DNA from 4 places in the Nocardioides ochotonae genome. Region 4 is predicted to be linked to each of the others. Evidence: predicted binding sites of a transcription regulator. Region 4 holds the regulator's gene; each other region holds the start of a gene.

Region 1 (7,787 bases), 680 kb from region 4:
CTCGACGCCGGCATCGACATGATCGTGCGGGTCGTGCTCAGCCACGTCATGCAGCCGTCCGCCACGCCGGCCGCCACCGCCGAGTCCATCGCGTGGGTCGCGGCTCGCGTGCTCGGCGCGGATCGCCCGAGCGGCTAGGCGCGCTCAGCGCTCGACGCGGATCCCCAGGGCGTCGGCCAGCGCCGGCGCCAGCCGGGCGAGCTGGTCCGGGCTGACGGTCGCGCCGCGGAGGTCGAGCAGCCCGTCGACGACCGCGAGGTCGGCGCCGCGCAGGTCGAGGTCGCTCAGGGTGCTGCCGCGGACGTCGAGCTGCCCCACCCGGCTGTCGGCGAGGCGCACCCGCCGCGCCTTGGCGTTGCTGAGGTCGAGCTCCTCGATCAGGCAGTCGGTGAACGCGACGTCGAGCAGCTCGGCGCCGCGCAGGTTGACGAAGCTCAGCTTGCACCCGACGAAGTGCACCGAGCGCCACTGCGACTCATACGCCTCGAGCGAGCCCAGTCGTCCGCTCACGCGTACGTCGCGCCACTGCCCGCGCGCGGCACGCACGACCGGCAGGACCACGCGGTCGAGGTGGACCTCCGAGAGCCGCGCGCCCTTGAGGTCGGTCTCGTCGGCCGACACGCTCGTCAGCTGCGTCGACGCCAGGACCGCCCCTGTCAGGTCGAGGTGGTGCAGCGTGAGGTCGGCGTACCGCACCGACTCCAGGTCGGCGTTCCGCCGCAGGTCCGCGGGGTCACCCTCGGCGAGGGTGCCGAGCCGGAGGTCGTCGATCTGGGGCGGCCGGGTGGACTTGCGGGCGGGGGGCAACGCGCGCTCCTTGGCAGGGGGTGGCTCAGCGGTGGGTGGGGTCCTGGGGCTCGCTCGGCGCCGGCGGGCGGGCGGCAAGGAGGGCCGGGTTCATGCGGATCGCGTCGTTCACGCCGTACCGCACGGCGAGCCGGATGATCCAGAACACCGCCCAGACGCAGACGAGGGCGAAGACGACGGTGAAGAGAGGGAGGACGAGGATTCTGGACACCGGGCAAGGGTAGGGGTGACCGGCTTCGGTGCCGCTGTCGTGGTCGGGAGCCGTCGCCGTGGACGTTCGCGGCGTCGACTGTTCCGTTTGCTTCCTTGGCTTCATCAACGGCCGGGGCACCCAGGGCCATTGGCAAGGCGCTGCACGTCCACTTCTTCTGGAAGGCGTCAGTCCAACGACGACGACACCGAGGGCTCTGCCGCCCGATCGTCGCCTCGGAGGCTCATCCGTACGTGCACCCGGCTCGTCCCGACGAGCCGGGTCCACGTGTCGGTCACCCGCGCCGGGTGAGGAGCCAGACCCGGGCGCGCTGCAGCCAGGGCAACTCGCCGAACACGATGGTCGGCACGGCAACCGTCGCCAGTACGAACGTGCGCAGGACCGGGTTGGCGTCGCTTAGCCACGGGCCGAGGACCAGCGACAGTACGGTCAGGGTCGGGAAGACCGCCAGCCAGATCATGACGGCCATCTGCGGCCGGGTGGGCGGACCGACCGGCGCGGGTGCGGTCGCCTGGACGTGGCTGGTGTCGGCCTGGCTTTGGGTGATGGTGCTCATCGACTTCTCCTTGGGGTGATGACGGGGTGTCGAGCAACCACGGTGGTCGTGCATGACCATGCGGAGAAGGCACAGCTCAACCGGGGACTGGCGGTCCCTGTCTGAACCACCGCCGGTGACGCAGGATGGGGGCATGATCGACCGTGCCGGCCTGGCCGACTTCCTCCGCCGGCGCCGCGACGCCCTGCGCCCCGAGGACGTCGGGCTGCCGCCGGGCTTCCGGCGCCGCGCGCCGGGACTGCGCCGCGAGGAGGTCGCGCAGCTGGCCGGGATGTCGACTGACTACTACTCCCGGCTGGAGCAGCAGCGTGGCGCGCACCCGTCGGCGCAGATCGTGGCGTCGCTGGCCCGAGCGCTGCGCCTGGAGCTCGACGAGCGCGACCACCTCTACCACCTCGCCGACCTCACGCCCCCGGCGCGACGGGCCGGGCGGCACATCGGTCCCGGCCTGCTCGCCCTCGCCGACAGGCTCACCGACGTGCCGCTCGTCATCGCCACCGACGTCGACGAGGTGCTCTGGCAGAACGCCCTCGCCGACGCGGTGCTCGGTCACCGAGAGCCCGGGACGGGTCGCGAAAGCAACATCACCTGGCGCTGGTTCGCGGTCCCCGGGAGCCGGGACCGCTTCCCCGGGGAGCACTGGGCGACCCACTCCGCCGCCCACGTCGCCGACCTCCGGGCGACCCACGCCAGGAGAGCCGGCGACCCCGACGTCGTCGAGCTGGTCAACGACCTGCTCGAGCGGAGCGCGGAGTTCCGCAGGCTCTGGGAGCGACACGAGGTTGCCGTACGTCGACATGCGCTCAAGTCGATCGTGCACCCGGAGGTCGGGCTTCTCGAGCTGACCTGCGAGATCCTCTTCACGCCCGAGGAGGACCTGCGGATTCGTGCGTTCCTGCCGGTCGAGGGCACCGATGCCCGGGAGAAGCTCGAGCTTCTCCGGGTGATCGGCACGCAGAGTTTCGAGCAGAGCGGCACCTGACGCAGGCGCCCTCGGTGCGCGACTGCCAACGATCCTCGACGGTTGTTGCATTTCGGCTGCCCACGCTTCTCGTGGGGCTCTCATTTGGCCTGTGTGACCGGGCGTCGCCAGGGCCAGGAGAGGCTCAAGAGGTGTTTGCCCAGCTCGAAGCAGCGTTGCCCTCCCGGCTCGTCAATCACCGCGGTTCGAGCTTCGGAGGAAGGCGTGAGCACATCGACGAAGACAGGCCGAGTCGTCAGTGGGATGGACCCGCACAAGCGGTCGGCGACGATCGACGGGGACTGCTGCACGAGGGCGCAAGACAGTAGTTGCTTTGGCTCGGAGTGGTCGTCCGCTTCGCGGCGGATTGCCCCTCTTCACACCTGCCGCGGGGCGGCGTCGTCGTGGTCCAGAAGTGTCGGTGGTCTCTGCTTGACTGGACCTCAGTCGACGCAGGGAGACGACCGTGAGCGTGCAGGCGGTGGCGGAGCACCCGGTGAGCCGGTGCGTGGCCGAGGTGGCCGCGTCGCTGGCGGCCGTGCGCGACGTCGACGCGGCGTACCTGCCCGCTGCGGCGCACCGTGACGCGCTGGTCGAGCTCACCCGCCTCGTCGGCCAGCTCGAGGAGCTGCGGATGCGCGTCATCGATGCCGCCGGCGGCCCAGGCGGGCTGGCGCAGGACGACGGGGCACGCACGTCAGCGGCCTGGCTGGCCTCGCGCACGCTGACCGGGTACGGCGCCGAGCGGCGGGCCGAGCTGCTGGCCTCGGCGGTCTCCCAGCGCTGGGGGCGGGTCGGGGAGGCGTTGGCCGACGGTCGCATGCGCGTCGAGCAGGCCCACGTCATCGTGAAGGCGCTCGACGACCTGCCGACCGACGAGGTGGCCGCCGACGTGCTCGACCGTGCGGAGGCGCACCTGGTGGCGCTCGCGGAGACCTACGAGCCGCGCAAGCTCGAGCTGCTCGCCAGCCGCATCCTCGAGGTGGTGGCCCCCGAGCACTACGACGAGCTCGAGCGCCAGGCCCTGGAGCGTGCCCAGCGGCGCGCCCACAACGCCACCGCCTGACCATCCACCCCCGCGGCGACGGCGCGAGCGACGTCAAGGCCCGGGTCCCCGACGCGGTCGCCTCCCGCCTGCGCACCCTGCTGGAGGCCTGGACCTCCCCGCGGCACGCCGCGTCCAGCGGGGACATCAGCGGCCGCGACCCGGCCACCGGGGCGCGGCTGACCCAGGAACGCCTCATGGGCCTGGCCTTCTGCTCCCTGCTGGAGTCCGTCGACCCGGCGCGGCTGCCCGTCCACGGCGGGGCGTCCACCCAGATCGTCATCACCATCGACCTGGAGGCCCTGCGCAGCGGCCTCGGGCACGGCACCCTCGCCACCAACGGCGACCGCGAGACCCCGGTCAGTGTCGGGGAGGTACGCCGCCTGGCCTGCCACGCCGGCATCGTCCCGGCCGTGCTGGGCAGCCGCAGCGAGGTCCTCGACCTCGGGCGCAGCAGCCGGCTCTTCAGCCCCGCCCAGCGCCGGGCCGCGCTCGTGGGCCGCCACACCTGCGCCGGCCAGGGCTGCACGATCCCCGCCACCTGGTGCGAGGCCCACCACCGCCGCAACCCCTGGTCTCGCGGCGGCACGACCGACCTCGACGACCTCGAGTTCCTCTGCCGGTGGCACCACCAGCGCGCCCACGACCCGACGTACACCACCGAACGCCTGGCCAACGGCGACGTACGGTTCGCGCGGCGGACGTGAGGTCGCGGCGGCTACCGTCGGATGCCAACACTGGGCTCGGGTCGGGCGGGGGTACGACGATGGGACTGCGGCAGACGCTCGGCGCCGGCGCGATCGCCGGCGTGCTGCTCCTCGCGGCCGCGTGCGCGGAGTCGCCGAGCGAGGAGCCCGGGCCGCCGGCGGCCGGCCGCAGCTCCGGATCCGAGCTGGCGGCCGGGGGCCAGGACCCGCAGAGCCCCGCCACCTCCGCCGGGGACGACCCCTTCGCCGAGTACGCCGTGGAGCGCCCCGGCCCGCTGCGCGAACGCCTGCTCTCCGCCGACATCCTCATCTCCACCGAGGAGACCATCTCGAAGCAGACGGTGCAGCGGATCCGCCGGCTGCCGGGGGTGACCGCGGTGGAGCCGCTGTCGGTGGCCCTGGTGAGCGTGGAGGACCGGGTGCTGTCGGTGGCGGCGGTCGACGCGGCCGGCTACCGCCGCTTCACCGGGCTCGCGACCGCCGAGGAGCAGGCGGTCTGGGACCGGGTCGCCGGCGGCGAGATCGCGGTCCGACCGGCGCTCCAGGCCAGGCTGCCCCTGGACGAGCAGGACTTCGTGCGCCTCGGCAGCGAGGAGGGCTCGCCCAGCGCCCACGTCGGGGCCTGGGCGCCGCAGGTGCCGACCATCGACGCGGTGGTCAACGAGCGCTGGGCCGAGGAGCTCGGCATGCAGCCGGGCAACGCGCTCGTGGTCTCCACGACGATCACTGCCCCGCAGGCGATCCGCGGGCCGGTCAAGCGCATCCTCGGCGCCAACGCCTCCATCCAGCTCCTCGACATCGCCACCCGCCTCGGCCTGGACCCCGACGCCGTGCAGACCGCGGTCGTGGTCGGCACCGTCGCCGACGCGGTCGGGTCCTTCAGCTACCGCACCCTCGGCGGCGGCCGGATCGCGCCCGACCCGGCCTGGGTGGCCAGCCACATCAGCACCGAGCAGGTGCCGATCCTCGGCACGATGACCTGCAACCGGGCGATCTTCCCCCAGCTGCGCGCCGCGCTCGAGGAGGTCGTGGCCAGCGGGCTGGCCGGCGAGATCCACCCCGAGGAGTACGCCGGGTGCTACTACCCGCGCTTCATCGCCGGCAGCACCACGCTGTCCAACCACTCCTTCGGTCTCGCCTTCGACATCAACGTCCCCGGCAACCAGCGCGGCACCGCCGGCGAGCTGCACCGCGGCGTCGTCGCGATCTTTGAGAAGTGGGGCTTCGCCTGGGGCGGCGACTGGCGCTGGACCGACCCGATGCACTTCGAGCTCGCGCGGCTGGTCGACCCGGATTGAGCGTCGCGGGCGCTCCGGCTGGGTAGCGTGCGTCACATGCGAGCCGTCCAGGTCATCACCACCACCGGTCCCACCGACATCGAGCTGCGCGACGTCCCCGCGCCGAAGGCCGGGCCCGGGGAGGTGCTCGTCGACGTCCACAGCGTCGGAATCTCCTTCCCCGACCTGCTGCTCAGCCGCGGGGAGTACCAGCTGCGCCCCGAGCCGCCGTTCACCCTCGGCGTCGACTTCGCCGGCACCGTCGCCGAGCTCGGCCCGGGCGCGGAGGAGCGCTTTGCGGTCGGCGACCGGGTCGCCGGCGTGGGCGGGTACGGCGGCGCGGCCGAGCAGGCGGTCAGCCCGGTGGACTTCACCTTCGCCCTCCCCGACGCCCTGTCGTACGACGAGGGGGCGGCGCTGCCGATGAACTACCTCACCGCCCAGTTCGCCCTCGACGAGCGGGCCGGGCTGCGCGCGGGGGAGACGGTGCTGGTGCACGGCGCCGCCGGCGGGGTCGGTACGGCGACCCTCCAGGTGGCCCGCGGCATGGGAGCGCGCACGATCGCGGTGGTCAGCACCCCCGAGAAGGGCGACTTCGCCTGGGCCGCGGGCGCCGACGAGGTGGTGCTGCTCGAGGGCTTCCGCGAGGCGGTCGGCGAGCTGACCGGGGGACGCGGTGTCGACGTCGTGCTCGACCCGGTGGGCGGGGACGCGTTCACCGACTCGCTGCGGGTGCTCGCGCCGCTCGGGCGCCTCCTGGTCGTCGGGTTCGCCTCCGGGCAGGGGATCCCGCAGGTGAAGGTCAACCGGCTGCTGCTCAACAACGTCGACGTGCGCGGCGTCGGGTGGGGCGCCTACGCGATGGCGCGCCAGGGCTACCTGCAGCAGCAGTGGGCCGCGCTGGTGCCGATGATCGCCGACGGCGCGGTGCGCCCGCCGATCGGCACGACGTACCCGCTCGAGGACTTCGGGCGCGCGCTCGTCGACATGGACGAGCGCCGCACGCTGGGCAAGTCGGTCGTGCGGGTGCGCTGAGCCCGACTGGGAGCCCACGGTCGCGCCCCGTGGCGACGGGTTCAGGCCGGGCGGGGCAGGATGGCGCCATGAGCATCGACGACATCACCCGCCAGGCCGGCCACATCATCCTCGACGGCATCACCGCCGCCGACGTCGAGACCGGCGAGGCCATGGAGGCCGCGTTCGGCAAGCTGCTCGAGATCGAGGCCATCGAGGTCACGATGGACGAGGAGGAGGGCGAGCTCGAGCTCGACATCTCCCCGCTCATGGGCGGCGTGCTCGCCGTCGTGCGCGAGCTCGTCGACGAGGTGGCCCGCCGTGACGGCTCCAGCGTGGAGGACGTGCTCGCGCTGATGCGCGGTCGCCTCGACGCCATCGAGCGCGAGGAGCCGCACGACCACGACCACGACGGTCACCAGCACTGAGCGACCAGTTCTGAGCGCCCGGCCCCCGACCCTGCGTCGGGGGTCGCGGCTATCGTCGTGACGGTGAGCATCCTCGACGACGCCCGTCCGGGCATGAACCCCGACATCCGGCCCCAGGACGACCTCTTCGGTCACGTCAACGGACGCTGGCTGGAGGAGACCGAGATCCCTGCGGACCGCTCGAGCTGGGGTCCGTTCGTCCAGCTGGCCGACACGGCCGAGACCCACGTACGCGAGATCATCGAGCACCTCGCCTCCGGCGGCGCCCCGAGCGTCGCGGATGCCGGGGCCGCGGACGACGCGCGCAAGATCGGCGATCTGTTCGCCTCCTTCATGGACACCGAGCGCATCGACGCCCTCGGCCTGGCCCCCGCGCAGCCGCTGCTCGACGCGGTCGCCTCGCTGCGCGAGGTCCGCGACGTCGCGCCGCTGCTCGGCGAGCTGGAGCGGCTCGGCGGCCATGGGCTGTTCGGCTCCTACGTCAGCACCGACGCCCGCGACTCCGACCGCTACCTGTTCCACCTCAGCCAGGGCGGCCTCGGCCTGCCCGATGAGTCCTACTACCGCGAGGACAAGTTCGCCGAGATCCGCGCGACGTACGTCGACTACCTCACCCGGCTGCTGGGCCTTGCCGGCCACCCCGACCCCGAGGGCGCCGCACGCACCACCCTCGAGCTCGACACCCGACTGGCCAAGGGCCACTGGGAGCGTGCCGAGACCCGCGACGTGCAGAAGACCTACAACCTGCTGAGCGAGGCCGAGCTCAAGGAGCTGTGCCCGG
Region 2 (7,787 bases), 1.3 Mb from region 4:
GGGCCGGGCAGCAGGCCGGCCCGGGTGGTGGCCCCGACCAGGGTGAAGGGCGGGATCTCCAGCGGGATGGCGGTCGCGCCGGGGCCCTTGCCGATGACGACGTCGACGCGGAAGTCCTCCATCGCCATGTAGAGCATCTCCTCGGCGGGCCGGGACATGCGGTGGATCTCGTCGACGAACAGCACGTCGCCCTCGTTCATCCCCGAGAGGATCGCGGCGAGGTCGCCGGCGTGGGTGATCGCCGGGCCGCTGGTCAGGCGCAGCGGCGCCGACATCTCCGCGGCCACGATCATGGCCAGCGTGGTCTTGCCGAGCCCGGGAGGCCCGGAGAGGAGCACGTGGTCGGGGGCGCGTCCGCGCTGACGCGCGGCCTCGAGCACCAGACCGAGCTGGTCGCGCACCCGCGTCTGGCCGACCACCTCGTCGAGGGTGCGCGGGCGCAGCGCGGCCTCGATCGCCCGCTCGTCGCCGTCGGCCTCGGCGGTGGTCAGCGAGCGCAGGTGGCTGCTCTCGGCCTCCTCGAGCTCGTCCTCGTGGAACGGCACGACGTCAGGCCTTGCTCAGGGCGCGCAGGGCGGAGCGCAGCAGCGTCGCCACGTCGGGAGTGGCGCCGGCCTCGGGGGCGACCGCCTCCACCGCCTGGTCGGCGTCCTTGGTCGACCAGCCGAGCCCGACCAGGCCCTGGAGCACCTGATCGCGCCACGGGTCTGCGGCCGGCGCCGCGCCCGGCGTACGGCCGCCGACGGGGGCGCCGATGCGGTCCTTGAGCTCCAGGATGATCCGCTGGGCGCCCTTCTGCCCGATGCCGGGCACCCGGGTGAGCGTCTTGACGTCGTCGGAGCCGATCGCGCGGCGCAGGTCGTCGGGGGTCAGCACGGCGAGGATCGCCTGGGCGAGCTTGGGGCCGACGCCGGAGGCCGTCTGCACCAGTTCGAAGACCGCCTTCTCGTCGTCGTCGAGGAAGCCGAACAGGGTCAGGGAGTCCTCGCGCACGACCATGCTGGCCGAGAGGGTGGCGCGCTCGCGCGAGCCGACCCGCGGCGAGAGGGTGGCGAGGGTGCCCGGGGTGCAGATCAGCTCGACGCCGATGCCGCCGACCTCCAGCACCGCACTGGTGGGGGTCACCGCGGCGACCTCACCGCTGACGAACGCGATCATGCTCTGCTCCTCGCAGGTCGGGCCGGGCGCTGGGTCTGACGCTGGGCCGTGGCGAGCGCGGCGTCGATGCGCGCCTGCGCACCGCCGCGCCAGATGTGGGTGATGGCCAGCGCCAGCGCGTCGGCGGCGTCGGCGGGCTTGGGCAGCGCGTCGAGGCGCAGGATCCGGGTGACCATCGCGCCGACCTGGGCCTTGTCGGCGCGGCCGTTGCCCGAGACCGCGGCCTTGACCTCGCTGGGAGTGTGCAGCGCGACCGGGAGGCCGCGTCGTGCGGCGCAGACCATCGCGATGCCACTCGCCTGGGCGGTGCCCATGACGGTGCTGACGTCGGAACGGGCGAAGACCCGCTCGATCGCCACCGCGTCGGGCCGGTGCTCGTCGAGCCAGGCGTCGATGCCCTTCTCGATGGTCACGAGCCGCTCGGGCACCGCGAGGTGGGCGGAGGTGCGCACGACGTTGACGTCGATCAGCGTGAGCGGTCGACCGACCTCACCCTCGACCACGCCGACACCGCAGCGGGTCAGACCGGGATCGATCCCGAGCACGCGCATGGACGACCAACCTCTCCTCGAACGTCTGTTCGGGGAACACGCTATCGGGCCGTCCCGGGCGTGCCGACACCGACACGCCCGCGACGCCGACTCACGCGTGCGGGGTCACTCCTCGAGCTGGGCCATCACGTCGTCCGGCACGTCGACGTTGGTGAAGACGTCCTGCACGTCGTCGAGGTCCTCGAGCGCGTCGACGAGGCGGAAGACCTTGCCGGCGGCCTCGGCGTCCACCGGGATCTCCAGGCTGGCGACGAACTGGACGTCGGCGGAGTCGTACTCGATGCCGGCGGCCTGCAGCGCCGTACGGACCGCGACCACGTCGGTGGCCTCGGACTGCACCTGGAAGGACTCCCCGAGGTCGATGACGTCCTCGGCGCCGGCGTCGAGGGTCGCCTCGAGGATGTCGTCCTCGCTGACCTCGCTGTCCTCGTGGTGCTTGGGCACCATCACGACGCCCTTGCGGGTGAACAGCCGCGAGACCGAGCCGGGGTCGGCGAGCGTGCCGCCGTTGCGGGTGACGGCGGTGCGCACCTCCATCGCGGCGCGGTTCTTGTTGTCGGTGAGGCACTCCACGAGGAAGGCCACGCCCTGCGGGCCGTAGACCTCGTACATGATCGTGGAGTAGTCGGCCCCGCCGGCCTCGGCGCCCGAGCCGCGCTTGACCGCGCGGTCGATGTTGTCGTTGGGGACCGACGACTTCTTCGCCTTCTGGATGGCGTCGAACAGCGTCGGGTTGCCGGTGGGGTCACCGCCGCCCATGCGGGCCGCGACCTCGATGTTCTTGATCAGCTTGGCGAACATCTTGCCGCGCTTGGCGTCGATGGCCGCCTTCTTGTGCTTGGTGGTGGCCCACTTGGAGTGCCCAGACATGCGTCCCTCTTCTGCTCGCCGAGAATCGGCTGTCGATCCTACTCGCGTCTGTGACCGGCGTCGTACGACGTGCCCGGGACGGGGCTGGCATCACCCCGGACCGGCGCCGGCGTCAGCCGTCCACCAGCTCCGCGAACAGGCCGTGCAGCCGGGTGTCCGCACCGACCTCTGGATGGAACGACGTCGCGAGCAGGCGGCCCTGGCGCACCGCCACCGGGTGCCCGGCGGCCTCGGCCAGCACCTCGACCCCGGCGCCGACCTCCTCCACCCACGGGGCCCGGATGAAGACCGCGTGCACCGGGTCCGCGAGTCCGTGCACCGCCAGCGGCCCCTCGAAGGAGTCGACCTGGCGCCCGAACGCGTTGCGCCGCACCGTGACGTCCAGACCGCCGACGAGCTCCTGCCCGGCGGCGCCGTCGAGCACCCGGTCGGCGAGGAGCACCATCCCCGCACAGGTGCCGAAGGCCGGCATGCCCGCCGCCACCCGCGCGCGCAGGGGCTCCAGCAGGCCGAGGCTCCCGGCGAGCCGGCACATCGTGGTCGACTCCCCGCCCGGCAGCACCAACGCGTCGCAGTCGTCGAGCTCCTCGCGTCGCCGCACGCGTACGCCGCGGCGCCCCAGCCGCTCAAGGGCGGCGAGGTGCTCGCGCACGTCGCCCTGGAGGGCGAGCACACCGATCGTCGGTCCGGTCACGGGCCTCAGGCTAGTGAGCGCGGCGCAGGGTCACGACGGTGATCTCAGGCGCGGCGCCGGTGCGCACCGGCGGCCCCGAGGTGCCGAAGCCCCGCGAGGTCACGACCGTGACCCCGTCCACCTCGTCGACGCCGGCCAGGGTCGGCTGCTGCAGCGCCACCAGCCAGCCGAAGGGCCACAGCTGACCTCCGTGGGTGTGCCCGGACAGCTGGAGGTCCACCCCTGCGTCGGCGACCAGCTGGCGCGGCTCGTGCGCGACCAGCACCGTGAAGCCGCCCGGGTCGGCCCCGGCCAGCGCGGCGTCCGGGTCCGGCGCGAGGTCGCCGGTGCCCGTCTCGTCGTGGATGCCCGCGATGCTGATCTCGTCGCCGCCCCGGGTGAGCACGACCCGCTCGTTGCGCAGCACGGTGATGCCCAGCTCCTCCCAGCGCTCGAGGTAGGCCGCGGCGTCGCCGGTCTCCATCTCGTGGTTGCCCGAGACAGCGACCACCCCGAGCGGGGCGTCGAGGTTGGCCAGCGGCGCCAGGTCCGGTCCGGTGTACCGCTCGCGACCGTCGACGAGGTCGCCGGCGAGCACGACCAGGTCGGGGTCCTCGGCGTTCACCATCTCGACCGCCTGCTCCACCCAGGCCCGTCCGCGCACCGCCCCGACATGCAGGTCGGTGAGCAGCACGACCCGGGTGCCGTCCCAGCCCGGCGGCAGCGCCGGGTCCACCACCTCGTAGGAGGTGACGTGGGGGCGCTGGGCGATGACGGCGCCCGCGGCGACCACCGCGACCGTGCCCAGCACCACCGCGGGTGTCCCCCACCGGAGCAGTTGCGTCCCGGCTTCGGGGCCGCGCGCGAGGCTCATCACCAGCACGAGGACGGCGAGCACCGCGCAGCCGAGGGTGAGGTACCAGGCGAGCGCGAACCAGGCCAGGCCCAGCCACACCAGCGGACGCCACGGCGCCGGGTCGACGGTGCGGTAGGCGAGGTTGGCGGCAACGCACAGCAGCGCTCCCCCGCCGAGCACCACCAACGATGCCCGGCGTGCCCACACCGGCCAGCCGGTGACCACCGCGAGCCGGCGGTGCAGCCAGCGCAACCAGCCCGCCGCCAGGGCCGCCAGGACCAGCAGGCCCAGGACCCGGGCGACGTCGACCGCCAGGTCGGACACGGCCTGCCGGTCCGCTCAGCTGCCGATCACCAGCCGCGCTCGGCGAGCCGGTGCGGCTGCGGGATCTCCTCGACGTTGATGCCGACCATCGCCTCGCCGAGCCCGCGGGAGGCCTTGGCGACCATGTCCGGGTCGTCGTGGAAGGTCGTGGCCCGGACGATCGCCGCGGCGCGCTGCGCGGGGTTGCCGGACTTGAAGATGCCCGAGCCCACGAAGACGCCCTCGGCGCCCAGCTGCATCATCATCGCTGCGTCGGCCGGAGTCGCGATGCCGCCCGCGGTGAACAGCACGACCGGGAGCTTGCCGGTCTCCGCGACCTCGCGCACCAGGTCGTACGGCGCCTGGAGCTCCTTCGCCGCGACGTACAGCTCCTCGGGCGCCAGCGCAGCGAGGCGGCGCAGCTCCGCGCGGATCGTGCGCATGTGGGTGACGGCGTTGGAGACGTCCCCAGTGCCGGCCTCGCCCTTCGAGCGGATCATCGCCGCGCCCTCGGTGATCCGGCGCAGCGCCTCCCCGAGGTTGGTGGCGCCGCAGACGAACGGGACGTCGAAGTCCCACTTGTCGATGTGGTGGGCGTAGTCGGCGGGGGTGAGCACCTCGGACTCATCGATGTAGTCGACCCCGAGGCTCTGGAGGACCTGGGCCTCGGCGAAGTGCCCGATGCGAGCCTTGGCCATCACCGGGATCGAGACCGCGGCGATGATCTCGTCGATCATGTCGGGGTCGCTCATCCGGGACACGCCGCCCTCGGCGCGGATGTCGGCGGGCACCCGCTCCAGCGCCATCACCGCCACGGCGCCGGCGTCCTCGGCGATGCGGGCCTGCTCGGCGGTGACGACGTCCATGATGACGCCGCCCTTGAGCATCTCGGCCATCCCTCGCTTGACGCGGGTGGTGCCGGTGCCGGTCGTGGGCGCGAACTGCTCGGGTTGCGACATGCAGCGATCGTAGGACCCCGGCGCACCCTGCGTCGTCGGTCTCAGCCGGCGGCGGCCTCGGCCAGGGCCTGCTTGCGGACCACCCAGATCCGCTGACCGACGGTGATCGTGCTGGCCACGGCGAGGAACCACAGGGCGGCGTACATCAGCCACGGCAGGTCGAAGATCGCCGAGAGACCGGTCATCACCAGGATCGCGACCAGGCGGTCGGCGCGCTCGGCGATGCCGACCTTGACGTCGTAGCCGAGGGTCTCACCGCGCGAGCGGGCGTAGGAGGTCACCGCGCCCATGAGCAGGCACACCAGGGACAGCACGAGGTAGAGCCGGCTGGGCTCCTCCCAGGCGAAGTACAGCGCGAGGCCGATGAAGATCGCACCGTCGGCGATCCGGTCCAGGGTGGAGTCCCAGAAGGCACCGAACTTGCTGACCCGGCCGGTCGAGCGGGCCATGGTGCCGTCGATGAGGTCGCTGAACACGAAGGCGGTGATCACCAGGACGCCGGTGAGCAGCTTGCCCTGCGGGAAGAACACCAGCGCACCGGCGCTGACGCCGAGGGTGCCGACCAGCGTGACCGCGTCCGGGCTCACCCCCATCCGGACGAGGAGGGCGGCGATCGGCGCGGCGACGATCTTGGTCCAGAAAGCGCGGAAGTGATCCATCATGGCGCGAGCAGGCTACCCCTCGGTGAGCGCGGCGCAGACCTCGGCGACCGCGGTGGGCACGCCGGCGACGTACCAACGCTTGCCGGCGGCCTCGACGTGCCGGGTCTCCCCGCCCAGGGAGCGGATGATCGCGGCGCCCGGGAGCTCGTCCCACGGCGGCACCGAGTGCTGGCACACGACGTGCAGCATCCCGCTCGCGACGGCCATCGCGTCCATCGAGCCCGAGCCGAGCATCCGCAGCGTGGCGGCCCTGCGGGCGGCGCGAGCGAAGGCGTCCTCGACGGGGGTGCCCAGGAACGGCGGGTGCAGGTAGGTCGCCAGGCACGACTGCGCCAGCGGGCGGTCGACCAGCGGCGCCAGCGGCACGCCGTCGGCCGTCGCCGGGAGGCCCGGCCCGCCGACGTACGTCGTCCCGCTCGCAGGGTGGTGCACGGCGCCGAGGAGCAGCTCGTCGCCGTCGCGCAGCGCGAGGGCGGAGCACCACCAGTCCAGGCCGGCGACGAAGTTGTAGGTGCCATCGACCGGGTCGATCACCCAGGTGCGCCCGCTGGTGCCGTCGTGGGCGGAGCCCTCCTCGCCGAGGACACCGTCGGCGGGTCGCTCGGCGGCGAGGGTGTCGACGATCGCCCGCTCGGCCGCATGGTCGGCGGCGGTGACCACGTCGGAGATCGACGTCTTCTGCTCGGCATGCAGTCCCCCGGCCCGCATCTGCCGGGCCAGCTGGCCCCCTGCGGTCACCAGTCGTACGGCGAGCTCAGCGTCGCGGCACAGGTCGCCGACGAGGTCGCCGGCCGGGTCGCCGGCCCCGCTCACGCCTCGTCCCAGGCCTCGGCGAGCAGGTCGCGGGTGTCGGCGAGCAGCTGCGGCACGGTCTTGGTGCGCCCGATGACCGGCATGAAGTTCTGGTCGCCGGCCCAGCGCGGGACGACGTGCTGGTGCAGGTGCGCGGCGATGCCGGCGCCGGCGATGTGGCCCTGGTTCATGCCGATGTTGAAACCCTCGGCGCCCGAGCGGGAGCGGAGCACCGTCATCGCGCGCTTGGTCAGCTCGCCGATCTCCACCATCTCCGCAGGGGTGGTCTGGGTGTAGTCGGCGATGTGGCGGTAGGGGCAGACCATCAGGTGACCCGGCGCGTAGGGGTAGAGGTTGAGCACCACGAACGAGTGCTCGCCGCGGTGCACGATCAGCCCGTCGGCGTCCTCCCCACGGGGGATCCGGCAGAACGGGCACTCGCCGGCCGAGGCGTCGCTCGGCTTGTTCTCGCCGCGGATGTAGGCCATCCGGTGCGGCGTCCAGAGCCGCTCCAGGTCATCGGGTCGGCCGATCCCGTCCTGGGTCAGGGTCTCCTCGGACTGGCTCATGACACCCGATCCTAGGGCGGTGCGCCGACACCGGCGCGGCCGGTACGGCCTGCTCGGATCAGGGCTTGCCGAACCACGGCAGCGCGTTGACGCCGGGGCAGGTGACGTTCTGGTCGCGGTTGAGCGCGACCCACTGGCTGAGCACCGACGGGCCGCCCTGGATGGAGTGCGCCTTGCCGCAGCGGTTCAGCGCCTCGGCCCGCGACGTCTCCCCCGCAGCCCGCCACTCGGGCACCCCGAGGCTGAAGTCACCGACGATGAGCTCCCACAGGTGGGCCGTCGAGTAGACCCCGATCTTGTAGCCCGCCTCGCGGTAGGCGCGCGCGGCGCCCTGCACGACCGCGGCGTTCGCGCGGCGATCCGGGCTCCACTCCCAGATGGTCACCGGCTCGAC
Region 3 (7,787 bases), 680 kb from region 4:
GCCGCCCGGGTGCACGACGAAGTCGAGGTCGATCTCGTGGCGCGCCGGGTCGTGGCGCCGCACGGTGTACTTGCGCGTCGGCGGCACCGGGCGCACCCAGTCCAGGCTGTCCTCGTCGTTGGGCACCGGGTCGTTGCGGGTGCCGTCGGGGAAGGCGAAGACCACCTTGACGTGATCGTCGGCCTGGTAGGTGTGGAAGCCCTCGAGCTCGGGGCCGGACAGGGTCAGGCGCACCATCGTCTCGGTGACCTGCTCGCGCGCGGCGACGCGCACGCGGCGTACCCCGATCGGGTAGCCGACCCGGGCGATGCCGGTGCCGGTGCGCTGGTGCAGGGCGACCCGGGTGCCCGGCTCGGAGCGGTCGATCGACATCGGTGCGCTCAGCCGGCCAGCAGCGGCGCGAGCACGGAGTCGAGCTCGTCGAGGGTGCGCAGCGCGGTGCCGTACGTCGAGGCCTCGGTGAAGCGGACGCCGATCGCGCGGTCCGCCTTGACCGCCGGGAGGCTCTTCCACAGCGGGGAGTCGAGCACGTACTTCACCGCGGCGGAGGGCTTGCCGTCGTCCTCGAGGGAGTAGGTGATGACGTCGACGTCGCCGAAGCTCTCCGGGAGCTCCTCGATCGAGGGGTACTCCGAGACGTCACCGGCGCCGCCGGTCTTCTTGGCGACCTCGCCGGGGTAGCTCGCGCCGATGTCCTCGGCGATGTTGGGGCCCCACGACCCGGCGTACTCACGCATGAAGGAGCCCGCGCTGGTATCGCCGTAGGCGCCGAGGTGGCCGAAGGTCGCGGACTCCAGGAGGTCGGCGTACTTCTCGCTGAGCTCGGCGGCGCGCGCCTCGTAGGCGTCGCGGGCCTCCTCCCAGGCGTCCAGCTCGCCGGCTGCATCGAGGTGGCGACGGCTCAGCTCGCGCCAGCCGGAGGGCAGGGCCGGGCCGATCGCGGCGACCGGCGCGATGGACTCGAGGCGCTCCAGGTCGATGTCGACCAGCGCGGGCGCGGGGACGCCGATGATGATCAGGTCCGGCTCGGCCTCGGCGATCGCCTCGTAGTTGGTGGAGTCGGCGGTCTCGCCGGCGACCTTGGTGAGCGACTCGTAGGTCGCCAGGTCCTCCTCGCTCATCAGGTTCGTCCCGCGCTCCCAGCTGGAGATGCCCACCAGCTCGGCCTCCGCCTCGATCAGGCTCGGCACGGCGTAGCCGGTGGCCACGATGCGCTGCGGGTCGGCCGGGATCTCGACCTCGCCGTTGTCGGCGCTGAAGACCCGGGTCTCACCCGCCGAGTCGTCGACCCCTGCCTCGGCGCCATCGCCGCCGCAGGCGGTGAGGGCCAGCGCCAGGGCCGTGGCACCGGCGAGGACCGAGAGGGACGGACGGGCGAACGGGCGCGAGCGCATGGAGCTCCTTCGAAGATTCTGGAACGGCGTCCCGAGAGGACGAAGGTAAGGCTAGCCTTAGCGCCGTGCAGTCGATATCGCCCGGAGGACAGCCCGTGCCGTTCGCAGGACATCTCGACGCGATCGTCGAGGAGTACGGCTACGGGATCGGCCCGCCGACCGGGATGGTGGTGCTGCGCTACCGCCGCGCGGAGGGGCTCACGGTCGCCGACACCCGCGACGACCACCTGCACTGGCTCTACGTGAGCCCGGACGGCGTCCTGTGCGTACGCCGCGGCGGCGCCACCACCTACCTCGCGCCCGGCACCGGCTTCTGGGCGACCCGCGGGCACGTGCACCAGATCGCCTCACTGTCGGCCGCCTGCGTGCTGCGCGTGGGCCTGCGCGAGGCGCCGCCCGCGCTCGACGACCTCGGAGCGGCACCGGTGGAGGTGCCGGCCGCCGTCCTGAGCGCGCTGCTCGACGTGGCGCGCCCCGGCGTCAGCGAGGAGGCGGGGTTGGCGGCGCGCGCGGTCCTGATGGCCGGCGTCGGTACCGGCGGCGTGGTCGCGCCGCACGAGGCGCGCGGCGTCGCGATCGGCAGCGGACTGGGCGCCGGCTACGCGCGTCGGGTCGCGGCCGCGCTGAGCGCCGACCCTGCCGACGACACCACGCTGCAGGAGTGGGCCGACCGGCTGCACATCAGCGCGAAGACCCTGCAGCGCGACTTCACCCGCGAGTTCGCCACGTCGTACACCGAGTGGCGCTCGCGGCTGCGGCTCCAGGCCGCGCGCGCCCTGCTCCGCACGCTGCCGGTCAACGAGACCGCGCACCGGGTCGGCTACGCGAGCGCGTCGGCGTTCGTGGGGGCGTTCACCCGCGAGTTCGGCGAGACGCCGGGCCAGTGGGCCCGGCGCTGAGGGCGCTCAGCCCTCGGTGATGCGGACCTGAACCTCGCGCAGCCGGAAGACCACCCGGTCGCGCAGCTCCTGAGGGGCCGCCTCGGAGCAGGACCGGGCGACGACCGACTTCACCGTGCGCTGGAGGTCGTACTTCTCCAGGCAGGGGTTGCAGGTGTCGAGGTGCACGCGGACCGCGTCGCAGTCGGCCTCGGCCAGCTCGTTGTCGATGAAGTACACGATCTGCTCGAGGTAGTCGGCACACTCGGTGGCCGACGGCTCACCGGCGGGGGCCGTGTCGTCGGGCTGCTGCTCGGCCATCACTTGCCCCCTGCCCGCGAGCTGGCGGTGAGCAGGTCGTTGGCCCGCACGTAGTCGGAGAGCATGTCGCGCAGCTGGCGACGCCCCCGATGCAGACGCGACATCACGGTGCCGATGGGAGTGTCCATGATCTCGGCGATCTCCTTGTAGGCGAATCCCTCGACGTCGGCGAGGTAGACCGCGAGGCGGAACTCCTCGGGCAGGCGCTGGAGCGCGTCCTTCACCTGCGAGTCGGGAAGGTGCTCGAGCGCCTCCATCTCCGCCGACTTCAGTCCGGTGGAGCTGTGCGACTCCGCGCGGGCGAGCTGCCAGTCCTCGACGTCCTCGGACATCGACTGCTGCGGCTGACGCTGCTTCTTGCGGTAGGTGTTGATGAAGGTGTTGGTCAGGATCCGGTACAGCCAGGCCTTCAGGTTGGTCCCGGGCCGGAACTGGTGGAAGGAGGAGTACGCCTTCGCGAAGGTCTCCTGGACCAGGTCCTCGGCGTCGGCCGGGTTGCGCGTCATGCGCATGGCCGCGGAGTACAGCGGGTCCAGGAACGGCAGCGCGTCGCGCTCGAAGCGGGCGACGCGCTCGCCCTCGGTCTCGGTCGCCGGGTCGACAGGGGTCTCTGCAGTGGCCTGCATGGCCTCCTCGAGGCCGGGCTCGGTGATATCAGTCATCACGTCCCAGCGTACGCCGCCGACGGGCGCTTCCATCAGTACCGTCACGCAGTCGAGAACGTCGCGCGACGCCCCGTCATTCCCGGCGCGATCCCGCGCTGGTCCGGGGGTGTCGGGAGGCCTCGTGGCATGCGTTGGTCGAGCGCGACCCGTTGGTCGAGCGGAGGCTCCGCTGGTCGAGCTTGTCCAGACCCCAGAACGAACGAGCCTCGTCCCCGACGTTTCTTTACTCCACAATCCCAGCTCGCCTCTAGGCATCGAACGCGCGTTCGAGTAAAATGAGGCATGGCCGACCACGAGCTCCCCGACTGCGACACCCCAGCCGCCGTGCTGGCGTTCGCGCAGGAGCAGCGGGCCGTGGTCCAGCGGGGCGAGGTGCTGATCCTGGAGGCCGCCCTGGTGTGGGCGGCGATGCACCCGGAGGAGACGGTCGCCGACACGACGCCGACGCCCGGACTGGTGTTCGGTGAGCTCGCGGTCCCGCTGGCCGGTGAGGGCACTCCGCTTGTCGCGGAGTTCGCCCCCATGGAGTTCGGCGCCGCGCTCGGCATGTCCACCGACGCCGCCCGAGGCCTCGTCGGTGATGCCCTCGAGCTGGCGCACCGGCTGCCGCGGATCTTCAAGCGCGTCCGCGCCGGCGAGGTGCCCGCCTGGAAGGGCCGCCGGATCGCGCAGCTGACCACCACCCTCCCCCTCGACGGCGCCGAGTTCGTCGACCGCCAGCTCGCCGCGACCGTCGACAAGATCGGGTGGGCAGCGATCGGGCGGCTCGTCGACCGAGCGCGGGTGATGTTCGACCCCGAGGGCGCCGAGAAGGATCGCCGCGAGGCCGCCGACGGCCGACGCTTCGACATCCACGCTCGCGAAGCGACCCACGACGGCACCGTGCACGTGGAGGGTGTCCTCGACCTCGCCGACGCCCTCGACCTGGATACCGCGATCCGCCACGGCGCAGAGGAACTGGCCGCACTTGGGTCCCCCGAGTCCTTGGACGTGCGCCGCTCGATGGCGGCCGGTGAGCTCGCTCGACGACAGTTGACCTTCGACCTGCGCGCCGAGGCGGGCGGGGACGCCGCCTCGGTCATCAAGCCACGCCAGGTCGTCATCCACGTCCACCTGTCCGCCGCCGCGATCAGCCGCGACGAAGCCGGCATCGCCCACGTCGAGGAGACCCGCTCCATCGTCTCCACCGAGCAGGTCCGCGGCTGGTGCCGTGGCGACGCCCAGGTCGTCATCAAGCCGGTCATCGACCTCGAGGCCCACCACCACACCGACGCCTACGCGATCCCCGACAAGCTCACCGAGCAGACCCGCCTCGCCCAACCGGTGTGCGCCTTCCCGTGGTGCGAACGCCCCGCCCGCCGCTGCGACACCGACCACGTCACCGCACACGGCACGGGCGGTCCGACCTGCAGCTGCAATCTTGCGCCGCTCTGTCGCCGCCATCACCGGGCCAAGACCCACACGGGTTGGACCTACGACAAGACCGACGCGGCGACGTACCTCTGGCGATCCCCGCACGGGTTGCACCTCGTGAAGGACCACGGCGCCACCCACCTCGTCGCTGCACACCCGCCGGAGGAGTAGATCCACCGCCCCGGACCCCGTCGGCAGCCAGCCGGCGGGGCCACACCCCTGTCCCGCCGGCGTTTCCTTGGCCTCGGGCGAGCTCGACCGCCGAGATGCAGTTCGGCTGCCGGGCAATGGGTCTCGACAAGCTCGACCAACGGCGCCCCCTCGACCAAGGGCCCTTGCTCGACCAACCGTGCTCGTCGACCGACCGTGGCCCTCCCGGGACGGTCAGGCCCCCGGGGTCTCCCGGGACCCGCAGATGTCGCGGACCACCCACTCGAGCACGGACTCCACGACGACCTCGAGGGCGCTCTCCTGCGACAGCGGGCCGCGGGCGCCGACCTTGAGGCCGTGGTCGGCGCCGGGGACGACGGCGAGGTCGACGCCGAGGAGGCCCTCGGGGAACTCGTCGGGGCGGCCCATCGCGTCGCGCTCGCCCTGGACGACGAGCGTGGGGACGCCGGCGCCCTCGAGCTCGGCGAGGCGCGAGCGCTCGGGGCGGCCGGGCGGGTGGAGCGGGAAGGACAGGGCGAGGCACCCGGCGGCGTCCGCGAGCGAGGCGCAGCGCGCGGCGGAGCGGGCGCCGGCGGAGCGCCCGCCGAGCACGAGCGGTACGCCGTCGCGCGGCGGCAGCGCCGCGACCGCGGCCATCAGTGCGACGTCGAGCGTCGGCGGCGCGGTGGCGATCTTGCGGCCGGCGACCCGCCAGGGCTGCTCGAGGCGCGCCACCGTGACCCCCTGCGGCGGGAGCGCCGCGGCGAGCGCCTCGAGGTCCCGACTGTCGATGCCGTTGCCGGCGCCGTGGCTCATCAGGAGCACCGCGGTGGGGGTGCCGACGGCGGCGTCGGTCACCAGCCGCGCGGGGCCGTGGGCGGTCTCCAGCATCTGCTCGGTGCTCATGTCAGCAGCTCCTCGGGGACGTCCTCGAGCGGTAGCGGCTCGACGAGCGACGGGTCGTTGTTGCGCACGTTGTTGACCGCGCGGGAGACGGCGTACGCCTCCAGGCGGCCCGGCTCGGCGGGGGTCAACAGGTCCAGCAGGGTGTCCTGCGGGGCCTGCGGGTCGAGCCAGTCGTGCCAGCGCTCGCGCTCGACCATGAGCGGCATCCGGTCGTGGATGCGTCCGAGGGAGTCCTCGGCGTCGGTGGTGATCACGGTGCAGGTCCAGCGGAACCGCGCCGGGTCGTCCTCCGCCTTGTCCGGGTCGCGCCAGATCTCATAGAGCCCGGCCATCGCCAGCGAGCCGCCGTCACGGGGACGGATGAAGAACGGCTGCTTCACGGGCTTGCCGTTGCGGCCCTTCTCGTCGGTGGCGTACCACTCGAAGTAGCCGTCGGCGGGCAGCAGGCAGCGACGGGCCGCGAACGCCTTGCGGTACGCCGGCTTCTCCGCGACCGTCTCCATCCGCGCGTTGATCATCCGGTTGCCGATGGAGGGGTCCTTGGCCCACGACGGCACCAGTCCCCAGCGCAGCACCCGCAGCTGGCGGCGCGGCGACTCCTCGCTCTCCCGCGACGGTGGACGCTCCACGACGGCGTACACCTCCTTGGTGGGGGCGACGTTGTAGTCGGGCTCCAGCGCGGCCTCGATCATGGTCTCGGCCACGTCGAACTCCTCGACGAGCTCCTCGGGGCTCCGGCTCGAGGCGTATCGGCCACACATGGGGGCCAGCCTAACGGCGCGTCGCCGCGCGTGACCGCTCGTGACAGCGGGTACGGGGGCGCCATGACCCTCAGCAGACTGATCGCCCGCCCGATGCTCGCCTCGTTGTTCGTGGTCGGCTCGGTCAACGCCCTGCGCAACGCCGAGGCGCTCGGCGCCAAGGCCGCCTCGGTGACCGACAGGATCGCGCCCACGCTGCGCAAGGCGGGCGTCCCGGTGCCCTCCGACCCCGCCACGCTGGTGCGGATCAACGCCGGCACCCAGGTCGCCGCCGGGCTGATGCTGGCCACCGGCCGGGCGCCGCGGCTCTCGTCGGCGGTGCTGGCCGGCTCGATGATCCCCACCACCCTCGCCGGGCACGCGTTCTGGAAGGAGTCCGACCCGGAGAAGCGCAAGCGGGAGATGAGCGCCTTCTTCGAGAACACCTCCGTCCTCGGCGGCCTGCTGATCGCCGCCGGCGACACCAACGGCAAGCCCGGCCTGGCCTGGCGTGCCGGGCGCGCCGCCAAGGACGCACGCCGCGAGGCCCGCCACCTGGCCGCCACCGCACGCCGCGAGGCCGCGCTCGCCAAGGCCAAGGTGTCCTGAGTGCGGCACAGCACAGGTGCCCTAGTCTGTCGCGGGTGACGAGCCTGCCCGATCCCTGGCCCGCGCCGCGCGCGCACGCACCCGTCGACGAGGTCGTCTCGCTGCCGGGCAGCAAGTCGCTGACCAACCGAGCGCTCGTGCTCGCCGCGCTCGCCGACGGCCCCTCCGTCGTACGCCGACCGCTGCACTCGCGAGACTCCGCGCTGATGGTGGCCGCGCTGCGCGCGCTCGGCGTGGGCCTGGACGCCACCGGCGCGGACGGTCAGGACTGGCAGGTGACCCCGGCTCCGCTGACCCGTGACGCCCGCGTTGACTGCGGACTGGCCGGCACCGTGATGCGGTTCGTGCCGCCCGTCGCCGCGCTCTCCACGGGCACCGTCGCGTTCGACGGCGACGCCCACATGCGCAACCGCCCGATCGGCGAGGTGCTCACCGCGCTCCGGGCGCTCGGGGTCGACGTCGAGGGCGACGCGCTGCCGTTCACGGTCCGCGGCGCCGGCTCGGTGCGCGGCGGACGGGTCGTGGTGGACGCCTCGTCGTCCTCGCAGTTCGTCTCCGCGCTGCTGCTCGCCGGCGCCCGGTTCGACGAGGGCGTGGAGGTCGTCCACGACGGCAAGCCGGTGCCCTCGCTGCCGCACATCGACATGACCGTCGCGGTCCTGCGCCAGCACGGCGTGGACGTCGACGACTCCCAGGCGAACACCTGGCGGG
Region 4 (7,787 bases):
CTTCAGAGGAAGCCGGTCGGTACCGGGCGCTGGCTAACGGTGAAGAACTACAAGACGAACGCCGCCGGTGTCGTCAACATGAAGCCCCCCGCCGCGAAGAAGAAGAAGATCGACTACCGGTGGGTCTACACCGGCTCCGACAACTACCGGAACTCCGTCAGTAACACCTTGAGGTTCTGACACAGCGGCGTTGAACTAGAAACCCATCTCGATGCGCCGGAGATCATCACCTTCAAGGAACTGCGCGCAGGAACCCGAGTGGTTAACTGAAGAAGGCTAGTCCGGGTCGTTCGACGATGTCGGCTGCCGATGATGGGCCGCGCGAACCTCGGCGAATATACGGTCTGCGACGGCGACCGGATCCTCGTGCTCCCAGACGCGAATGATGCGCCAGCCCTCCTGTCTGAGTAGGCGATCGGTCTCCTGGTCGCGCGCACGGTTACGGCCGATCTTCTGGGACCAGTACGTCGCGTTAGACCGGGCCACGGTTCCATGCGCAGGGCAACCGTGCCAATAGCAGCCATCGACGAACACGGCTATGCGAGCGCGCCGGAACACAATGTCGGCGCGCCGATTCAACGTCGGCGACGGTTTCGCATCCACCAGGTAGCGGAGCCCGCGGGCATGGATGAGTCGACGGACCGCCATCTCAGGCTTGGTGTCGCGACGGCGGTTGGCCTGCATGACCGCACGCACCGCGTTACTCGACGCCCAAGAGTCGCCTCTCGCTGCCATGCAGCCATCATGCCCCGCAGCCTGTGACGCTGTAACGCTGCCCGTTTGATTGGGAACGGGTGAGCGACCCGGGACAGCACCAGCGATGCGGTACCCAAGTGTGCCATCAACGAGGAGGCCTGTCCCGATCATTCGGCGCGCGACCAGAACGGCGAGGCCCCGAGACTCCTCCGGAAGGAGTCTCGGGGCCTCTCACACATCTATGCAGGTCAGCGCGTTGTGTGCACGTGTCCGAACATCTGTCGCAGCATCTGTCGTCGCGCGCGCATCATGCTGGCGCCCTACAGACGACTCAGCTGCAGCCGGAGGTGCTGCCGCAGCCCTCGCACACGTGGCAGGAGCCGGCGGGGCGCATCTTGGTGCCGCAGGTGAAGCAGAGCGGCGAGTCGACCGCGGAGCCGGTGATCTTCTCCAGGAGCTCGGCCGAGGTGTGGGCGTCCGCGGGGGCGGGCTTGGCGACCGGGACGACCGGGGTCGTCGCGGCGGGCGCATCCTCGATGAGCTCAGCGGCGGCGCCGGTCTCCTCGACCGACTCGTACGAGCCGGTCTCGAGGTGGCGCTGACGCTCGTCGGCGGAGTAGATGCCCAGCGCAGCGCGCTGCTCGAAGGGCAGGTAGTCCAAGGCCAGGCGACGGAAGATGTAGTCCATGATCGACTGCGACATCCGCACGTCCGGGTCGTCGGTGAGGCCCGCGGGCTCGAAGCGCAGGTTGGTGAACTTCGAGACGTAGGTCTCCAGCGGGACGCCGTACTGCAGGCCGATCGAGACCGCGATCGAGAACGCGTCCATCACGCCGGACAGGGTCGAGCCCTGCTTGCCGAGCTTGAGGAAGACCTCGCCGAGCTCGCCGTCGTCGTGGGCACCCGAGGTCATGTAGCCCTCGGCACCACCGACGGTGAACGACGTGGTGCGCGAGACACGCGACTTGGGCAGGCGCTTACGGGTCGGGGCGTAGACGACCTTCTCGACGACCTTGGTCTCGACCTCGGCCGGCTTGGCCTCGGTGCCCTTGTTGTCACCCTTGCCACCGGAGAGCGGCTGGCCGACCTTGCAGTTGTCGCGGTAGATCGCGGTGGCCTTGAGGCCGAGCTTCCAGGACTGCATGTAGACGTCCTCGATCTCCTCCACGGTCGCCGTCTCCGGCAGGTTGACCGTCTTGGAGATCGCGCCCGACAGGAACGGCTGGGCCGCCGCCATCATCCGCACGTGGCCCATGGCCTTGAGGGAACGGGCGCCCATCGCGCAGTCGAAGACCTCGTAGTGCTCGGTCTTGAGACCCGGGGCGTCGATGACGTGGCCGTGCTCGGCGATGTACTCGACGATCGCCTCGATCTGCTCGGGCTGGTAGCCGAGCTTCTTCAGCGCGCGGGGCACCGTCTGGTTGACGATCTGCATCGAGCCGCCGCCGACGAGCTTCTTGAACTTGACCAGCGAGAAGTCCGGCTCGATGCCGGTGGTGTCGCAGTCCATCATGAAGCCGATGGTGCCGGTCGGGGCGAGCACCGAGGCCTGCGCGTTGCGGAAGCCGTTGGTCTCCCCGAGCGCGATGACGTCGGCCCAGGCCTGGGTGGCGAGCTTGTGGACCTGCTCGTCGGCGACGTGCAGCGGGCGCACGGTGTCGTTGGCCGCCTGGTGCTTGCGCATGACCCGCTTGTGGGCGTCGGCGTTGCGTGCGTAGCCGGCGTACGGGCCGACGATCGCGGCGAGCTCGGCGGAGCGCTTGTAGGAGGTGCCGGTCATCAGCGAGGTGATGGTCGCGGCCATCGCCCGGCCGCCGTCGGAGTCGTAGCCCAGACCCATCGCCATCAGCAGCGCGCCGAGGTTGGCGTAGCCGATGCCGAGCTGGCGGTAGTCGCGGGTGGTCTCGCCGATCGACTCGGTCGGGAAGTCCGCGAAGCAGATGGAGATGTCCATCGCGGTGATGATGAACTCCACGGCCTTCGCGAAGAGCTCGCCGTCGAAGGTGTCGTCGTCCTTGAGGAACTTCAGCAGGTTCAGCGAGGCGAGGTTGCACGAGGAGTTGTCGAGCGACATGTACTCCGAGCACGGGTTGGACGCGGTGATCCGGCCGGTCTCGGGGTTGGTGTGCCAGTCGTTGATCGTGTCGTCGTACTGCAGACCCGGGTCGGCGCACTCCCAGGCGGCCTTGGAGATCTTGCGGAACAGCTCACGGGCGTCGACGCGCTCGATGATCTCGCCGGTGGTGCGCGAGCGCAGACCGAAGTCGGTGCCCTCCTCCACGGCGCGCATGAACTCATCCGAGACACGGACGGAGTTGTTGGCGTTCTGGTACTGGACCGAGGTGATGTCCTTGCCACCGAGGTCCATGTCGAAGCCGGCGTCGCGCAGCGCGCGGATCTTGTCCTCCTCGCGCGCCTTGGTCTCGACGAACTCCTCGATGTCGGGGTGGTCCACGTCGAGCACGACCATCTTGGCGGCGCGACGGGTGGCGCCACCGGACTTGATCGTGCCGGCGGAGGCGTCGGCACCGCGCATGAAGGAGACCGGACCGGAGGCGGTGCCACCGGAGGAGCGCAGCAGCTCCTTGGAGGAGCGGATGCGGGAGATGTTGAGGCCGGCGCCGGAGCCGCCCTTGAAGATGAACCCCTCCTCCTTGTACCAGTTCAGGATCGAGTCCATGGAGTCGTCGACCGAGAGGATGAAGCAGGCCGAGACCTGCTGGGGCGACTCGGTGCCGACGTTGAACCAGACGGGGCTGTTGAAGGAGAAGTACTGGTGCACGAGCAGCCAGGTGAGCTCGTGCTCGAAGACCTCGGCGTCCGCCGCGCTGGCGAAGTAGCCGTTCTCGAGGCCGGCCTTGGTGTAGGTGTGCACCACCCGGTCGATGAGCTGCTTGAGACCGTTCTCGCGGGACTCGGTGCCGACGGCACCACGGAAGTACTTGGTGGTCACGATGGTGGAGGCGTTGACCGACCAGAAGTCGGGGAACTCCACGTCGCGCTGCTCGAAGACGGTCTCACCGGTGCGCCAGTTCGTCTGGACGACGTCACGACGCTCCCAGTTGATCTCGTCGTAGGGGTGCACGCCTTCGGTGCTGAACACCCGCTCGACCTTCAGGCCCTTCTTCGCGGCCTTGCGCCCCCTGGTTGCGCTGGTGACCGTCTCCGTCATGCCCGTCTCCTCTGATGCGTCGTGGCTCGTGGTGCGTGGTGTGGTGCTCATGCTGGTGGTGGTGCTCCGGTCCGTGCTCTCACTGTCGATGGTCTCTCCGAGCACCGACAGTGGTGCGGGAAGTTCGTGGAAGGCCCGGCGCGCAGCTTCCCCACTACGCGCCGGGCTGCTCGTGGGTCAGCCCGGCGTGGGTGCGGGGTGACCGGGGCTCCGCTCGGCGCGGAGCGTGGCGATCTCGGCGGCGAAGTCGTCCGCCGACTCGAAGGCGCGGTAGACACTGGCGAAGCGCAGGTAGGCGACCTCGTCGAGCTCGCGCAGCGGGCCGAGGATCGCCAGGCCGACCTCGTGGGCCGGGATCTCCGCCTGCCCGGCGAGACGCAGTGCGTCCTCGACGGCTTGGCCGAGGCAGGCGAGCTGGTCCTCGCTCACCGGGCGGCCCTTGCAGGCCTTGCGGACGCCGGACACCGCCTTGTCCCGCGTGAACGGCTCGCTGGCACCGGAGCGCTTGAGCACCATCAGCTGCATGAGCTCGACGGTGGAGAAGCGCTTGGCGCAGGAGCCGCAGGTGCGGCGACGCCGGATGGAACCCCCGTCGTCGGCGACCCGGGAGTCGATCACCCGGGTGTCGGTGTTCCGGCAATAGGGACAGTGCATCCGGGGCTCCTCTCAGGCGCGCCACGACGGCCCGGGGCGAGGTGCCTCAGGGTGTGGATAACAGGGGTTCTTCTGTGTAGAACTCGCTCACATCTGTGAGTCTTCCACCGCTGGGCTGTGCACTAGATGTGGATAACTACAGCGCTGTAAGTACTAGATGTAGGGGTAACCGTACGCGTGCCACCGACCGTCTGCAAGCCCGCGACGCCCGTTTTCCCCTCCCGGTACGGACCGCTCCGTAACCGCAGGTCAGAGCCCTGTCGCACCGCACTCGGCACCGACGCCGCCGGGTCGGGGCTGGCAGGAAAGCCCCCGCGCGAACATGCGGGTCGCCGCGCGCCGAGGTCCGTCATCAGCGACAATGACGGCGTGGCAAGCAAGGGCAAGCGGGCAGGTTCGAGGCGGGGCACCAAGAAGGCGCCGACCTGGCGACCACGCCTGCTCGGCCTGGCCGGGTGCGTCACCCTGGCGGTGGTCGCCTGGGGCTATCTGGTCTACGCCGCGATCGACTTCGGCGCCAGCGCCCGCGGCGGCGACACCGAGGGCTGGTGGCTCCTGGCCCTCGCCTCGATGGGCGCCGTGGCGTGCCTGTTCGTCGCGCTCATGCTCATCGCCCGCCTACTGCGCGAGCTCGGCATCACCTCCGACCCGAACACGCCCGACTCCGCCCTCCCGGCGCCGCACCCCGCTCAACCGGAGCACACCGCCGCCCCACGGGCCACCGCCCCGGGCGGACGGCGCGCGGCGCGCTGAGCACCCAGCCCTGACCACCGGGCACCGGGGATCGGACGCCTCCGCACATGAAACAGGGGGCGGGACCTCATGGTCCCGCCCCCCGCTCTTCCCCTGCTCGCCGGTCGGGGTCGAGGCGACCGGCGATGTCTGGATGTGGCGTCAGCTGGTGGGCACCGCCAGGCGCTGACCGGCGATGAGCATCGGGGACTCGAGGGCGTTGAGCCGCTCGATGTGACGCATCGCCTCACGCACGTCGCCGTCGTCACTGATCTCCGAGGCGATCTCCCACAGGGTCTGGCCAGTGCCGACCGTGATGACCTCCGTGGGCTCCGCCTGACCCTTCTCCGCCGTGGCCATCGAGCCGCCGGCGAGGGCGAACCCCACGGCGAGCAGCACCGCGACGCAGAACCCGAAGATCACCGCGCGACCTCGGCGGGTGAGTCGCACCGACTGACCGCTCGTCGGGCGAGCGGGGGCGATCGCGATTGCGGGGTGCAGCGTGCTCATGATGGCTCCTGGGGAAGTGCCGGGAAGTGCAGGAAAGTGCGTCGGCCGCGGATCGCGGCGTCAGAGGATGTCTAACGCCCGCCACCGACAGTCCCGCCGGAACAGGACCAGATCAGCGGTTCGACCAGACGTTCGATCGAACATGTGTACGACGTTAGATCAGGTGTTCGAGGAACGCAAGCACCTGAGCGAACAAATGTTCGAGGCACCTCGAGGGTCGAGGTCCGCGACCGGCCCGCGACACGCCCTTCGAACAGATGTTTGAACTCTGGGGGTGGGAGTCGCTACGGTGGCCTCACGCCACCGACCCGGGGACGACTACCGGGCGAGCGGGCACCGACAACCCGGACCACGACCCGAGGGAAGGCACAGATGGCCAAGAAGAAGAGCGACGGGGTCGCTGAGCTCCCCGACGGTCCCGCCGACGCGACCGGGCTCACCCCGCGCCAGGTGCGGGTCCTGACCCACATCACCGACTGCATCGAGAAGCGCGGCTACCCGCCGAGCATGCGCGAGATCGGGCAGGCGGTCGGCCTGACCAGCTCCTCGAGCGTCGCGCACCAGCTGAAGGTCCTCGAGCAGAAGGGCTTCATCAAGCGCGACCCGCACCGCCCGCGCGCCCTCGAGGTGTTCCTGCCCGAGGTGATGGCCGCACGCAAGGCGATGTCCTCGGGCGAGGGATCCTCGATCGACGAGACCGGCATCGGCGACAGCGTGCCGGCCCCGTCGTACGTGCCCGTCGTGGGTCGGATCGCCGCGGGTGGGCCGATCCTGGCCGAGGAGCGGGTCGAGGACGTCTTCCCGCTGCCGCGCCAGCTGGTCGGCGACGGGCAGCTGTTCCTCCTCGAGGTCTCCGGCGACTCGATGATCGACGCCGCCGTCTGCAACGGCGACTACGTGGTGATCCGCCAGCAGCAGACCGCCAACAACGGCGACATGGTGGCCGCGCTCATCGACGGCGAGGCCACGGTGAAGACCTTCCAGCGCAAGGACGGCAAGGTCTGGCTGCTCCCCCACAACGACGCCTACGAGCCCATCGACGGCACCCACGCATCGATCCTGGGCAAGGTCACCGCGGTCCTGCGCCGGGTCTGATCCCGGCACGGATCGACGCAGCGCGGCTCTGACCGGGGCTGGCGCGGGGTGACACGCTCACCCCGCGCCAGCCCCGTCGCCGTTGCGAGGTCCTCGCTCGTCGCGCACGCGGCGCGATGCCGGCCGGCGGAGCGGCTCAGGCGGAGGGCTTGCCCGCGAGCCGGGCCAGCGCCTGGCGCACGATCCCCGGGTCGGTGGTCGTCCACATCGAGGGCAGGCTGGCCTTGAGGAAGCCGCCGTAGCGCGCGGTCGCCAGCCTCGGGTCGAGGACCGCGACCACGCCGCGGTCGGAGGTCGTGCGGATCAACCGACCGGCGCCCTGGGCCATCAGCAGCGCGGCATGGGTGGCGGCGACCTGCATGAACCCGTTGCCGCCGGCCTTGTCGGCCGCCTTCTGCCGCGCCGACATCAGCGGGTCGTCGGGGCGCGGGAACGGGATCCGGTCGATCAGCACCAGCTGGCAGGTCTCGCCGGGTACGTCGAGGCCCTGCCAGAGCGTCAGCGTGCCGAACAGGCAGGTGTGCGGGTCGGCGACGAACTGCTTGGCCAGCTCGGGCAGCTGGGCGTCGCCCTGCGCGAGCGTCGTCAGGTGCGGAAGCCGCTTGCGGACCTCCTCGGCCGCCGCCTCGGCCGCGCGGCGCGAGGAGAACAGGCCCAGCGCGCGCCCGTCGGCGGCGTCGATCAGCTCCACGATCTCGTCGAGCTGGGCCTTGACCAGCCCGTCGCGTCCCGGCGGCGGGAGGTGACGCGCGACGTAGAGGATGCCCTGCTGGCCGTAGTCGAACGGCGACCCGACGTCGAGGCCCCGCCAGGGCTGGCCCTCCCCCGGTGCGGCCGCGGTCGGCGAGCCGTCGATGATCCGCTCGGACGGCTTGAGCCCGACGCTGGTCGCGACCGAGCTGAAGTCGCCTCCGAGCATCAGGGTGGC

Evidence for each region. The regulator LexA, encoded in region 4, represses DNA repair genes until DNA is damaged. The targets are predictions, from matches to a motif close to TCGAACANNTGTTCGA.
Region 1: HBO46_RS00245 (DUF222 domain-containing protein) is a predicted target of LexA. The motif match lies at 2,806-2,821, and genes of this name have one in related genera.
Region 2: ruvC (crossover junction endodeoxyribonuclease RuvC) is a predicted target of LexA. The motif match lies at 1,727-1,742, and genes of this name have one in related genera.
Region 3: HBO46_RS14375 (HNH endonuclease signature motif containing protein) is a predicted target of LexA. The motif match lies at 3,513-3,528, and genes of this name have one in related genera.

What each region holds. Positions count from the first base shown of each region.
Region 1 covers NZ_CP061769.1:47,009-54,795, forward strand. Annotated here, with positions in the region: gene HBO46_RS00220 (TetR/AcrR family transcriptional regulator) at 1-138, shown strand, start outside; gene HBO46_RS00225 (pentapeptide repeat-containing protein) at 145-807, opposite strand; gene HBO46_RS00230 (hypothetical protein) at 833-1,018, opposite strand; gene HBO46_RS00235 (hypothetical protein) at 1,293-1,574, opposite strand; gene HBO46_RS00240 (helix-turn-helix transcriptional regulator) at 1,708-2,556, shown strand; gene HBO46_RS00245 (DUF222 domain-containing protein) at 3,002-3,601, shown strand; gene HBO46_RS00250 (HNH endonuclease signature motif containing protein) at 3,778-4,287, shown strand; gene HBO46_RS00255 (M15 family metallopeptidase) at 4,347-5,585, shown strand; gene HBO46_RS00260 (NADPH:quinone oxidoreductase family protein) at 5,622-6,599, shown strand; gene HBO46_RS00265 (hypothetical protein) at 6,668-7,006, shown strand; gene HBO46_RS00270 (M13 family metallopeptidase) at 7,070-7,787, shown strand, end outside.
Region 2 covers NZ_CP061769.1:2,310,743-2,318,529, forward strand. Annotated here, with positions in the region: gene ruvB (Holliday junction branch migration DNA helicase RuvB) at 1-545, opposite strand, end outside; gene ruvA (Holliday junction branch migration protein RuvA) at 550-1,158, opposite strand; gene ruvC (crossover junction endodeoxyribonuclease RuvC) at 1,155-1,709, opposite strand; gene HBO46_RS11210 (YebC/PmpR family DNA-binding transcriptional regulator) at 1,815-2,579, opposite strand; gene pdxT (pyridoxal 5'-phosphate synthase glutaminase subunit PdxT) at 2,692-3,273, opposite strand; partial or broken gene HBO46_RS20865 (metallophosphoesterase) at 3,521-4,126, opposite strand; gene pdxS (pyridoxal 5'-phosphate synthase lyase subunit PdxS) at 4,459-5,370, opposite strand; gene pgsA (phosphatidylinositol phosphate synthase) at 5,412-6,032, opposite strand; gene HBO46_RS11235 (inositol monophosphatase family protein) at 6,045-6,845, opposite strand; gene HBO46_RS11240 (HIT family protein) at 6,842-7,393, opposite strand; gene HBO46_RS11245 (glycoside hydrolase family 25 domain-containing protein) at 7,452-7,787, opposite strand, start outside.
Region 3 covers NZ_CP061769.1:2,954,915-2,962,701, forward strand. Annotated here, with positions in the region: gene HBO46_RS14350 (siderophore-interacting protein) at 1-372, opposite strand, end outside; gene HBO46_RS14355 (ABC transporter substrate-binding protein) at 381-1,394, opposite strand; gene HBO46_RS14360 (helix-turn-helix domain-containing protein) at 1,490-2,293, shown strand; gene rsrA (mycothiol system anti-sigma-R factor) at 2,300-2,593, opposite strand; gene HBO46_RS14370 (sigma-70 family RNA polymerase sigma factor) at 2,593-3,255, opposite strand; gene HBO46_RS14375 (HNH endonuclease signature motif containing protein) at 3,541-4,842, shown strand; gene HBO46_RS14380 (alpha/beta hydrolase family protein) at 5,056-5,727, opposite strand; gene HBO46_RS14385 (SOS response-associated peptidase) at 5,724-6,488, opposite strand; gene HBO46_RS14390 (DoxX family protein) at 6,552-7,076, shown strand; gene aroA (3-phosphoshikimate 1-carboxyvinyltransferase) at 7,112-7,787, shown strand, end outside.
Region 4 covers NZ_CP061769.1:3,632,007-3,639,793, forward strand. Annotated here, with positions in the region: gene HBO46_RS17445 (hypothetical protein) at 1-180, shown strand, start outside; gene HBO46_RS17450 (very short patch repair endonuclease) at 277-696, opposite strand; gene HBO46_RS17455 (vitamin B12-dependent ribonucleotide reductase) at 1,028-3,868, opposite strand; gene nrdR (transcriptional regulator NrdR) at 4,046-4,522, opposite strand; gene HBO46_RS17465 (hypothetical protein) at 4,892-5,275, shown strand; gene HBO46_RS17470 (LysM peptidoglycan-binding domain-containing protein) at 5,417-5,764, opposite strand; gene lexA (transcriptional repressor LexA) at 6,137-6,859, shown strand; gene HBO46_RS17480 (ATP-dependent DNA helicase) at 6,996-7,787, opposite strand, start outside.